3 regions of the Butyricicoccus porcorum genome follow, and region 3 is predicted to be linked to each of the others. Evidence: riboswitches for the same ligand, from Rfam matches in the RefSeq annotation. Region 3 holds a riboswitch; each other region holds the start of a gene.
The links. Region 3 has a riboswitch for thiamine pyrophosphate ahead of thiC (phosphomethylpyrimidine synthase ThiC). Riboswitches for the same ligand answer to the same signal wherever they lie in the genome.
Positions count from the first base shown of each region.

Region 1: it holds a riboswitch for thiamine pyrophosphate, as region 3 does, so the genes downstream of both, thiS (sulfur carrier protein ThiS) here and thiC (phosphomethylpyrimidine synthase ThiC) in region 3, are expected to answer to the same signal.
Region 2: it holds a riboswitch for thiamine pyrophosphate, as region 3 does, so the genes downstream of both, ACLM7Z_RS06015 (thiamine-binding protein) here and thiC (phosphomethylpyrimidine synthase ThiC) in region 3, are expected to answer to the same signal.

Region 1 covers NZ_CP178353.1:148,284-152,355, reverse strand. The annotation lists gene thiH (2-iminoacetate synthase ThiH) at 1-577, opposite strand, end outside; gene ACLM7Z_RS00710 (thiazole synthase) at 591-1,355, opposite strand; gene thiF (sulfur carrier protein ThiS adenylyltransferase ThiF) at 1,406-2,212, opposite strand; gene thiS (sulfur carrier protein ThiS) at 2,214-2,408, opposite strand; TPP riboswitch at 2,497-2,605, opposite strand; gene ACLM7Z_RS00695 (aldose 1-epimerase family protein) at 2,769-3,653, shown strand; gene ACLM7Z_RS00690 (YbhB/YbcL family Raf kinase inhibitor-like protein) at 3,710-4,072, opposite strand, start outside.
Region 2 covers NZ_CP178353.1:1,252,884-1,256,955, reverse strand. The annotation lists gene ACLM7Z_RS06030 (ABC transporter ATP-binding protein) at 1-96, opposite strand, end outside; gene ACLM7Z_RS06025 (ABC transporter substrate-binding protein) at 96-1,142, opposite strand; gene ACLM7Z_RS06020 (ABC transporter permease) at 1,155-1,931, opposite strand; gene ACLM7Z_RS06015 (thiamine-binding protein) at 1,897-2,199, opposite strand; TPP riboswitch at 2,272-2,381, opposite strand; gene ACLM7Z_RS06010 (DUF3793 family protein) at 2,424-2,987, opposite strand; gene ACLM7Z_RS06005 (nicotinate phosphoribosyltransferase) at 3,253-4,072, shown strand, end outside.
Region 3 covers NZ_CP178353.1:1,056,926-1,060,997, forward strand. The annotation lists gene ACLM7Z_RS05110 (DUF3267 domain-containing protein) at 1-528, shown strand, start outside; gene thiC (phosphomethylpyrimidine synthase ThiC) at 593-1,903, opposite strand; TPP riboswitch at 1,989-2,106, opposite strand; gene ACLM7Z_RS05120 (hypothetical protein) at 2,138-2,362, shown strand; gene rpsO (30S ribosomal protein S15) at 2,827-3,093, shown strand; gene ACLM7Z_RS05130 (polyribonucleotide nucleotidyltransferase) at 3,273-4,072, shown strand, end outside.

The DNA of each region.
Region 1 (4,072 bases), 910 kb from region 3:
GATAGCGGTATTCATCCGAGTTGAGCGGATAGATTTCGACACCGATGACAGTGAAATACTTGCGGGCAATTTTACATGCTTCGCCGATGTAGTCCACCGGGGACATGGAGCGGCTCTCGCCGGTCAGAATGAGGATTTCCTTCAGACCGGACTTGGCGATGGCAGACATTTCCTTGTCCACCTCCTCCATGTTCAGCTTGCCGCGGCGGATCTTGTTGTGGCAGTTAAAGCCGCAGTAGATGCAGTAGTTTTCACAGTAGTTGGCAATGTAGCACGGGGTAAACATCATGACAGAATTGCCAAAATGCTTGCGGGTTTCCTGTTGGGCGCGTTTTGCCATCTGCTCGACATATGGCTGTGCCGCAGGAGAAAGCAGTGCAGCGAAGTCCTCCGGCGCCAGCACATCCTTTGACAGGGCACGGATGACGTCCGCGGCAGTGTATTTTGTTTCGTCATAGCTTTCGCGCGCATCCAGAACCTGATCGATGATATTGCCGGGGACAATTTCCATGCCCGGCTGGTATTCCATATGGTTGGTTTCGCGTGTGATATATTTTGCGTTGATGATTTCACTCATGATGCTGTCCTCCTTAGTCCGCGAGGAAGCCGGTCAGCGGGGAAGAAGCGGATGCTTTTTCCAGAATACGGCCCATACCGGACAGGTAAGCGGTACGGCCAGCCTCGATGGCCTGCTTGAAGGCGCCAGCCATCGCCGGAATATCGCCTGCGGTTGCAATCGCCGTGTTGGACATGACAGCGGCACAGCCCATTTCCATTGCCTCACATGCCTGGCTCGGCTTGCCGATGCCCGCGTCAACGATGACCGGCAGGTCAATTTCATCGACGAGAATCTGGATAAATTCCTTGGTAACAAGCCCCTTGTTCGTGCCAATCGGCGCACCGAGCGGCATGACAGCGGCGGCACCGGCATTGACGAGGTCGCGCGCTGCGTTCAGATCTGGATACATGTACGGCAGGACGACAAAGCCTTCCTTGGCGAGGATTTCTGTCGCCTTGATGGTCTCATAGTTGTCCGGGAGCAGGTACTTGGACTCATGGATGCATTCAATCTTGATGAAATCACCGCAGCCGACCTCACGGGCGAGGCGTGCGATGCGGACAGCTTCTTCGGCGTTGCGCGCACCGGAGGTGTTCGGCAGCAATGTGACGCCCTCCGGGATGTAGTCGAGGATGTTGTCGATGCTGCCGAGGGTGGCACGGCGCAGGGCAAGCGTGACGATCTGTGCGCCTGCATATTCGACAGCTGCCTTGATGAGGTCGAGCGAGTATTTGCCGGAACCGAGGATAAAGCGGGAGGTAAATTCATGTCCGCCGAGGGTAAATGTATCAGCCATTGGTGTCAGTCTCCTTTGAAAGATGTTTTTGATAAAGATAGGTAGGGGCGTCACGGCTGCCCGATCCCGAGCAGCAGGCGAAGAGCCATATTTGCCTGATGACCGGCACAGACCGAGACGCGCGGCGCCATCAGGCCGACGCCGTTTGCCGCGGCAGTTTCGCCATCGCCGCAGACATACAGGCGTGACATTCGTTTTCTGGTCAGAATTTCGTTGGAAGAGCCATAGCCTGCCATACCGGAACCCGCGACAATGCGGATCGTGTCCGAGCTGCTGAGCAGCGCGGAGACCAGTTCCGCCTTACAGACGGGGTTGTCGAATGCCTCACAGACCACATCACAGCCGCCAAAGATGTCCGCCGCATTGTCCTCTGTGATGCGAACCGTGTGCGTTTCTACTTCGATAAACGGGTTGATCTGGCGGATGATGTCCGCTGTCGCGTCGGTTTTGTGCATCCCGAGGTGCGAGACATAATAGTTCTGGCGGTTGAGATTGCTCGGTTCGACAACGTCGAAATCCGCGAGGATCAGATGCCCGACGCCGGTGCGCGCGAGCATGGCAGCGATGTTGGAGCCGAGCCCGCCGAGGCCGGCGATGCCGACACAGGCGCGCTTGACCGTTTCATGCACGTGTGGGGAGTGCCGCGCTGCCATCATGTGCTCGAGCACCTCCTGCGGCGGCAGGACGCCCTTTTCAATCAGTGTGATGCTGTCGCCGTCCTCGAGGAGGACATCTTCGTTTGTCTGAAAGCCGTTGCGGATGACCACGGATGCGGACGGCATCAGCGCATGTGCGGTCTGTTGCAAGCGTGCGCCGTCTTCCAGCACCAGCGGCTTTCCGTTACAGGTGATGGTCATGTCAGCCACCGCCCACGAAGCAGACAATTTCTACTGTATCCGCATCGTGCAGTGCGAACGTATCGTATTGCGCCTTGGGCACGATTTCGCCGTTGACTTCGACGGCAATGCGCGTGAGCGGATAGCCCTGCTGTTCGAGCAGCGCGCAGATGGTCATGCCCTCTTCTGCCGGGACAGATTTGCCGTTCACCTTCATGCAGCATTCCTCCTTGTGTGCTGAAAATAAAATACAAAAGAAAAAGACCACCGGCACCCGGAAGCCGTGGTCTCATATCGTTCAAAACTGTGAATACCTCGAAACTCCCTACGTCGGTACTAACCAGACAGGTTCAATGAGTAAGGAGGCAGTTACTCCACTCTCAGCCGCTTGCCGCGGATCCCCAGTTCAAGAACAAGTGTTCAGTTGTCTTTCGGGTGTATTATACGGCGAATCCGGCGAAATGTCAATGATTTTTTATGTGGCTCTGTGTGACATTGACGAACGGCGGGCTGCATGTTACACTGAAATTATGAAAAAACCGCTGAACCACCCGGCGGGCACAGAGGAGAGAGAACGATGCAATATACGATTCAGAATGAAGTTTTCACGGTTGTCATTGACAGCAAGGGCGCGGAGCTCAGCTCCATGAAATCCAGAGCCTCCGGCACGGAATATGTCTGGCAGGCAGACCCGTCGATCTGGGCACGCCATGCGCCGATCCTGTTTCCGATTGTCGGCCGCCTGAAGGACAAGACGTATACTGTCGGAGGGAAAGAATATACCATCACACAGCACGGCTTTGGCCGCGATCTGGAATTTGCCTGCACGGCGCAGACGGAAACCAGCATCGACTTCACCCTTCTGCCGATTGATTACACCCGTGCGATGTATCCGTTTGATTTTGCGCTGACCGTGCGCTATACGCTGGACGGCGCGACGCTCAAAAAGGAACATATCACGAAGAACAACGGCGATACCGACATGTATTACGAGGTCGGCGGACATGATGCGTACAATGTCGCACTGGAGGACGGCGAGACGATGGCGGATTATTATGTCGATTTTGGTGACGGGGACGCCGTGCACCCGCTCATCAACAACGAAGCGCTGATGATTACGAAGGAAAAACGTGACGTGCCGCTCACCGACGGAAAGTTGTACCTGACCGATGAGCTGTTTGCGCTGGATGCGCTCATTCTGGACGACGTGCAGACGCGGTCGGTCTGTGTAAAAAGCGACAAATCCGCACACTGCATCCGCATGGATTTCGAGGATTTCCCGTATCTCGGCATCTGGAGCAAGTACACGGGCAAGCCAACCAATTATGTCTGCATTGAGCCGTGGAGCACGCTGCCGGATACGGCCTATCTTGACCACGCGCTGGAAAACAAAATTGGCGTGCGCTGCCTGAAGCCGGGCGAGAGCGAGACGCTGACCTTCTCCACAACCATTACGGAATAACGCGATTGGGCGAAAAAAAGCCGGAGGGCGGGGGCCGTCCTCCGGCAGCGCTGCCATTAAGCCCGGTACATCGCGGAAACGCGTGCGTGTGCCAGCACATGCCCGCGCATGGCGCGCAGCATTTCGTTGAGGTAAAAGCCCTCTGTGAGATCCAGCGTGCAGTCGAGCGCGTATACCGTCAGGGTGTATTCGTGGTCGGCGTCCGGGGGTGCCATGCCGCCGTAGCAGGAGGCTTCGGCGCGCGTCTCGTCGCCCGCTGCGCTGTGGAAACTTGTCGAGCCCTGAATAAAGTCAGGACTGTTCCGGCTGGCATCCTCCGCGACCTCCGCCTGTGTCAGGTTGCACAGCGTCCAGTGAATCCAGTTGAATCCACAGACCGGGATGGCGTCCTTGTCGTCGAGAACGACGGCAAAACTAAC
Region 2 (4,072 bases), 200 kb from region 3:
CTCTCCCTCATGCAGCGTGACATGGATGTTGTCCAACACCTGTTTGTCGGCAAACGACTTGCTGACGCCGCGCACCTCCAGTTTGTTCTGTTCCATCAGGACTGCGGCAGGTAATCGTTGGAGAATCCGGTATTCTCCGGAATGTCCGCGGATACCAGATCGTTTTCATTCAGCCAGTTGTAGAACGCATTCCAGCGCTCCGCGTCAAAAATACCCCACTGAGATGCATCAGCAGTGTATTTATCTGCAAGATACTTCTGGCTCTCAACGACAAGCTCCCGATTGGATTTCAGCTCCGGACACTGCTCAAGCAGGATATCCGCAGCCTCCTCCGGGTTCTGCTCGGCATATTCATAGCCCTTTGCCAGCGCAGCAAGGAACGCCTTTGCTGTTTCCGGATCGTTTTTCAGGAAATCATTGTTCGCAATGATGACCGGGGTATAGTAATCAAAGACCGGATTGATGTCAGAAAATGCAAAGTAGTCGGTGTCAAGTCCTGCAACCTTGGTCGCAATGCCGGCCCAGGCATAATACACCCAAATCGCGTCGACCGACTTGCTCTGTAATGCGGACACCTCATCCGTGACGGTGGACGGGATCAGCTCAACCTTGGAGAAATCACCGCCGTCCGTCTCGACGACATTCTTCATCATAGCTTTTTCAATATCCATATCCCAGGTGGCATACTTTTTGCCTTCCAGACCCTTCGGGCGATCCATCCCCTCGCCTGCGCGAGAGATAATACCGGAGGTATTGTGCTGGATGACCGCGGCAACCGCCGTGATTGGCAGTGCGTTGTCACCGATCAATGCAGAAGCCATCGTGTCCTGAAACGACACGCCAAAATCTGCCTTACCCGAGCCGACCAGAACCTCTGCGCCGTCATCAGGCGGCTGTACAACATCGACATCCAGTCCGGCGTCTTCAAAATAACCATTCTGCAACGCGACATACAGACCGGTATGGTTGGTATTCGGCGTCCAGTCGAGCACAAAGGTGACTTTCTTGAGATCCCCAGAAGTGTCTCCGGAGCCCTGTTCCGCAGAACCGTTCTGCGGCGCGCTGCTGCTGCCGCAGGCAGCGAGTCCCAGCGCCATGGCGGACAGAACAACTGCCGCCGTTACTCTTTTCCACAGGTTCATACAAATCCTCACTTAATCGTCGCCGTCCATATTGGAATACGGCATGCATTTCTTTTGCAGCAGGTTGACCAGCGCCATCAGGATCAGACTGATGGCGGAAATCAGGAAAATGACTGCAAACATCTTGTCAAACGCAAACGCCTTTTTGACGCGCGTCATGTATACACCCAGACCGCCGAAGCCGCCCAGCCATTCCGAGATCACCGCACCGACAATCGCATAGGCCGAAGCAATGCGCAGCCCGGAAAAAAACTGCGGCAGCGCAGACGGGCATTTGATATAGCGGAAAATCTGCCATTTGCCCGCGCCCATCGAGCGCAGCAGGTTGATGGAATCCGGGTCAATGCTGCGGAAGCCGTCGAGCAGACCGACTGTCACCGGAAAAAACGTTGCAATGACAATCAAAATGATCTTTGGCGTCATCTCATAGCCAAACCAGAGCACGAGCAGCGGCGCAATTGCCACGGTCGGGATAGTCTGGGAAATAACCAACAGCGGATAAAATGCCCGGTACAGCCAGGAAAACGCATCCATCAGCACCGCAAAGGCAAAGCCGATGGCAACACCGAGTGCAAGACCAAGAAACGCCTCCTCCAGCGTAATGACAGCATTCTCACACAGCAGGCCAAATTCCCCGACAAAGGCGCGAACGACCTGCACCGGAGACGGCAGCATATAACCGGGCACAAGCCCGCTGGCCGAAACCAGCTGCCAGACCGCCAGCAGCAGGACAATCGCAAGTGCGGCAGGCCCCTTACTGCTCGTGATGCTTCGTAACCTTTTTATCAATGGTCAGAATCTCTCCTTCCGGGCGGTACACTACCTTAATGTACGCGGAAACCGACGGCGCACCTGCACGGATGGCAATGTGCTGGCATTCCTTTACAATGTCCATCAGCTGGTCATAGTCCTCACCCTCAATCGTTGTCTCAAACGGGCCGACATAATAATGCAGGCCGGTGCTTTTGATATACGCAATGACTTCATCGACAATACGTACCAGTTCGGTTTCGTTTTCTGCCTCCGGCAGAGTCTGAATTGCAACGCTTGCTTTCATGCTACTTCTTCCTTTCTTTGTTCGCAGCGGTTTACACACAGAAAAAGCGCCTTCACCGGAAACGCGGCGAAGGCGCTGGCAGTTCTGTCACTCCCGCGCTGGCATGATCCAGATCAGGTCAAAGGGTCACGGAACAGTATCCGTTTCTCAGCCCGTCTGTCCGGACTCCCCTGATAGTCATTTAATATAGCACAAATCCTGCCTGTCTGCAACCCCGTGCGCCATTATGCAGCGACAACCAGCTTCATCAGCGGCACACCACGGCGGTACATACGCTTATACACGGCTGTACAGCGCTTATAGACATCGAAAGTCCGCTGCGCCCGGTCTGCATCGCCGTAGCACTTCCAATGCCCGCAGCAGGAATAGTTTTGTCCGCGGTTTTCAATAAATCCAATCACATCATGCAGCGGATAGCCCAGAAATACACCGATTTCATGCGGGAAATCCTCCTGCAGGCACAGGCGGCGCGACAGCTGGCACAGCACGCTCTCTGTCCCCTTCGACAGATCATAGCCGTTTGTGCGTAGAAATTCCGCCGTATCCGCCTGCGCCAGTGTGCGGCAGATCCAGTCCCAGCGGCACACATAAATCAGACATGCATGGGTACGGCGGCAGCGTTTGACCACACGAATGCGGATACCGCTCGCGCGAAGGCGGTTGTCCCACTCCTGCACCGAATGGTACAGCGCCGCATGATCGGGGCAACGGAACAGATTCGCAGGCTTCACTCCTGCCAGCGTCGGCGCGCACTGCTCCACCAGCATTTCTTCCAGCGTTTTATCCATGTCCTTCCCTCCATAATTAGCAAAAGCTAACTCAATTTTCCAAAAAGAGGGGCTGCTTTGACAACCCGCTTGCAGTTAGCCCTTGCTAACTGCCATTATGATACCAAACCAGTCCAGATTTGTCAATCCTTTCTTTTGTCTTTTCCGCTGTGCCTGTAGTTTCCCCTGTCGCCTGTCTTGCTATGTATGCGGACAAATTGATTGTACTGGCAAAATAGGGTATACTGAGTACATCAAACCCAACCGGGAACAGGAAGTGACTGTAATGCAACGAGAAAATCTTTCCATGCTCTGCGATTTTTATGAGCTGACAATGAGCAACGGGTATTTCCTCAACGGCTTTTATAAGCGAAATACCTATTTTGATGTATTTTTCCGCACGGTGCCGGACGGCGGCGGCTTTGCAATTGCGGCCGGACTGGAGCAGATCGTGCACTATATCGAACAGCTGCATTTCGAGGAAGAGGACATTGAATACCTGCGCTCGAAAAAACTGTTTGACGAAAAATTTCTGACCTATCTGCGCGAGTTCAAATTTACCGGTGATATTTACGCTGTGCCGGAGGGCACGCCGGTGTTTCCGAACGAGCCTATCCTGACTGTGCGCGCCCCGGCAATTGAAGCACAGCTGATTGAAACCTTTGTCCTGCTCGCCATCAATCATCAGTCGTTGATTGCTACCAAGGCCAAGCGCATTGTGCGTGCCGCACAGGGTCGTGTTGTGCTGGAATTCGGCTCCCGCCGCGCACAGGGTGCGGACGGCGCAGTCATCGGCGCGCGCGCGGCATACATCGGCGGCTGTGCCGGAACGGCATGCACGCTGACCGACGAGCTGTACGGCGTCCCGGCGGGCGGTACCATGGCACATTCCTGGGTACAGATGTTCGACAGCGAATATGAAGCATTCAAAACATACTGTGAGCTGTATCCGGACAACACAACGCTGCTGGTCGACACCTACAACACACTGAAAAGCGGCGTACCAAACGCCATCCGTGCCTTCAAAGAGATCCTTCTGCCGAAAGGGATCACCAATTTTGCCATCCGTCTGGACTCCGGTGACATCGCCTATCTGTCCCGGCAGG
Region 3 (4,072 bases):
CTGACCATCGGGCTGGTCTATGCGAACATGATGGCATTTGTGCTGGCGCTGCCGCTCAGCGTTCTTTTTATCATTGTGTTTTTGTGGCACAATGGAGCAGCGGAAGGGTCGATTGGACTTGCGGGTCTGGTGCTGGTTTTCGTGCTGTTCTTTGTATGGATTTGTGTGCATGAGCTGATCCACGGCATTACGTGGGCAATCTTTGCGCCGTCGCACTGGAAAGCAGTGGAGTTCGGATTGATAAAAGAATATCTGACGCCTTACTGCACGTGCAGCGAGCCGCTGGAACGGTATCAATATATTGCAGGCGGGCTGATGCCGACCCTTCTGCTGGGAATTCTGCCGGCACTTGTCGCAGTGTTTGCAGGCTCCTGGCTGCTGCTGATTCTGGGGATTGCGCTGATTTTTGGCGGTGGTGGAGACATGGCGGTTGTGCTGAAGCTGTTGCGGCACCACAGTGCGGCGCGCGAGGTTCTGTATATTGACCACCCATATGCGGCGGGGGTGGTCGCGTTTGAACGGGCATAAAAACAGATCCCCGGCCGGTCTTTTTCCGGTCGGGGATTTTGCATAGGTAAGGTGTGTTCGGAATTTACTTCTCGTCGGACAGCAGGCTGACGTCCTTGCCTTCGAGAATGTAGTTGGTGGTGCGCATGGCACACATCTTGCCGCACATCGAACAGGTGTGGCGATCCTGAGGCGGCTTGGACTCGAAGTATTCGCGTGCCTTCTTGCCGTCGATGGCGAGGGAGAACATCTCATCCCAGTCGAGGCGGCGGCGTGCGTCGCTCATCTTGTCGTCGATTTCGCGTGCACCCGGGATACCCTTTGCCATGTCAGCGGCATGGGCAGCAATCTTGGACGCAATGATGCCTTCCTTTACGTCGTTGACGTCCGGCAGGCGCAGGTGCTCAGCCGGGGTGACATAGCACAGGAAATCTGCACCGTAGGTGGCTGCAATGGCACCGCCGATGGCAGAGGTGATGTGGTCATAGCCCGGTGCGATGTCGGTGACCAGCGGGCCAAGGACATAGAACGGTGCGCCATGGCACAGGCGCTTTTCAATCTCCATGTTGGCCTTGATCTCGTTGAGTGCCATGTGACCCGGGCCTTCGATCATGACCTGTACGTTTTTGTCCCATGCGCGCTGAGTCAGGATACCGAGTTCGATCAGCTCGGTGATCTGGCTGGCATCGGTCGAGTCATGGGTGGAGCCGGGACGCATTGCGTCGCCGAGACTGATGGTGACATCGTACTCATGCAGGATGTCGCACAGCTCGTCGTAGTATTCATAGAACGGGTTTTCGTTTCCGGTCATTTCCATCCAGGCGAACAGCAGAGAACCGCCGCGCGAAACAATGTTGGTCAGGCGCTTGGTCTGCTTGAACGTATCGATGGTCTTGCGGTTGATGCCTGCGTGGATAGTGACGAAATCAACACCGGTCTTGGCATGTGCTTCGACGACGCGCAGGAAGTCCTTTGCGGTGATGCTCTTGAGGTCCTTTTCGAGATAACCGACGGCATCATACATCGGAACAGTGCCGATCATGGCAGGGGACATGTCGATCAGTTCCTGACGGAAGGTGTGGGTCTTGCCGTAGTTGGACAGATCCATGATGGCTTCGGCGCCGAAATCGATGGACATGCGAACCTTCTCGAACTCCTCTTCATAGTTGTGGCAGTCGCCGGAAATGCCGAGGTTGACGTTGATTTTGGTTTTCAGACCTTCGCCGATGCCCTCCGGGGACAGCGCGGTGTGATTTTTGTTTGCCGGGATGACGACCGTGCCGCGGGCGATGCGCTCGCGCAGCACTTCGACATCAATGTTTTCTTTCTTTGCGACAATTTCCATCTGCGGGGTAACAATGCCCTTTTTTGCCGCTTCGATCTGTGTCATATGCATGCTGGTTTTCCTCCTGCTGAAAAAACTTAGGGAACAAAAAATGCGCTGGATTCATAGGAATTCAGCGCATATCTGGAAATCGTAACCGGATTGTACCTTTACTTCCTACAACGGTGTTAACCGACAGGTTCAAAGGGTCAGGTTTTAACCTTCTCAACTCGGCGTTCCGGGCGGAACGCACATCAGTTCCCCTGTAAATTGATATCATTATAACAACACGGCGGGCATCTGTCAATGCGGTTTGGACAAAATCCACAAAAAAGAAAAACACACGACATCCAGGCCGCACTATTGCACAGCCACCGTCATGTGTTTCTTGGCAAAAAAGAGGAGGAAGCGCCGCCTGCTGCGGACGCTCTTTTGGGTGGAAAGTGGGGGAACTTTCCGGTTATTCTCTCTTTCGATTGTGCTGAAATTATATCACCCGCCGGCAAAGATGAAAAGAAGCAAAATTCATGAATTATCGACAAGAAACGGCGAAGAAAACTGTGCAGTTTCAATATATAAGAAAGTTGAGAGATGAAAAAATGCAAAAAAAATGAAAACAATTGGAAAACAACCGGTAAAATCGCAGGATGGGAATGTAAAACCTGCGAAAAATTTTTCGATGGATAGGAAAAAACAGTTGAATTGCAGAGGTTTTTTTCGGAATTTGTCATTCTGTCGATGTCGCCGGTGCGTCGCGCGACACGCATGGTTGAATAAATCTCCAATCCCTGCCAATCCCTGCGCAGTATAAAATCCGTATTTTTTACCCATATTATACTTTACAAACAACTTTGGGTATGATATGATGCAAGAGTTAGTGCGCTCCCTGTGCTTAGCAGTCTGGATACCGGACATGTTTGACCGTGCCCATCACCTTAGGCCGCTGCCCAGCGCAAGGGAGATAACAAATATTATTTTTTTCATGAGGTGTTAAAATGATCCGCAAAGAACAGAAGGCAGCAGTTATTGAAGCAAACCGCATGCATGAGACCGATACCGGTTCTCCGGAAGTACAGATCGCAATCCTGACCGAGCGCATCGCTCAGCTCACCGAGCATCTGAAGGAGCACAAGCACGACAACCATTCCCGTCGCGGCCTGCTCAAGATGGTCGGCCAGCGCCGCAGCATGCTCGCTTACCTGAAGAAGAAGGATATCGAGCGTTACAGAGCAATCGTTAAGAAGCTCGGCCTGAGAAAGTAAGAGTTCCGACGGAAGAGGAGGCTGCATGCGGTCTCCTCTTTACCAGTTTTTTGGAACAGTACGGCAATTCCTTGAGCAGTTGAAGGACTGGCTTATCCGGTTAAGCCCGCGCTTCAAGTGCTTGAAGGACTGTCGGAGGTTCCGCATCATTCTTTTGAGAAAAGGAGACAGTCTGAGTTATGACTACTATTACACACAAGTCATTTGATGAAGAGCGTGTATTTGAAACCACGTTTGCCGGCCGCAAGCTGACCGTCGAGACCGGCAAGGTTGCACAGCTGGCCAACGGCTCCGCACTGGTTCGCTATGGCGATACCGTCGTGCTGGTTACTGCAACGGCATCCCCGAAGCCGCGTGAAGGCGTAGATTTCTTCCCGCTTTCGGTAGATTTTGAAGAAAAGCTGTATGCAGTCGGCCGTATCCCGGGTTCGTTTATGCGCCGTGAGGGCAAGGCAAGCGAGCAGGCAACCATTGCTTCCCGCCAGATCGACCGCCCGATGCGTCCGCTGTTCCCGAAGGATCTGCGCAACGATGTTTCCATCGTCTGCACGGTTATGGGCAACGATTATGACAATTCCCCGCAGGTCACTGCACTCAACGGTGCATCCATTGCGGTAGCAATTTCCGATATCCCGTTCAACTACACCGTAGCTGGTGTTGACGTCGGCCTGGTTGACGGCGAGTTCGTCCTCAACCCGACGGTTGAGCAGCGCCAGAAGAGCCTGATGGATGTCACCGTTTGCGGCACCGCGGAGAAGATCGTCATGATCGAGGCTGGCGCAAAGGAAGTCCCGGAGGATCAGATGCTCGAGGGTCTGCTGTTTGCACATGAGGAAATCAAGAAGATGTGTGCATTCATCGACTCCATCAAGGCGGAGATCGGCAAGCCGAAGTTTGAGTATGAGCACCACGATGTCGACCACGAGCTGTTCGACAAGATCGAGGACTTTGCACGTGCAAAGGTCGAGGTTGCTTTCGA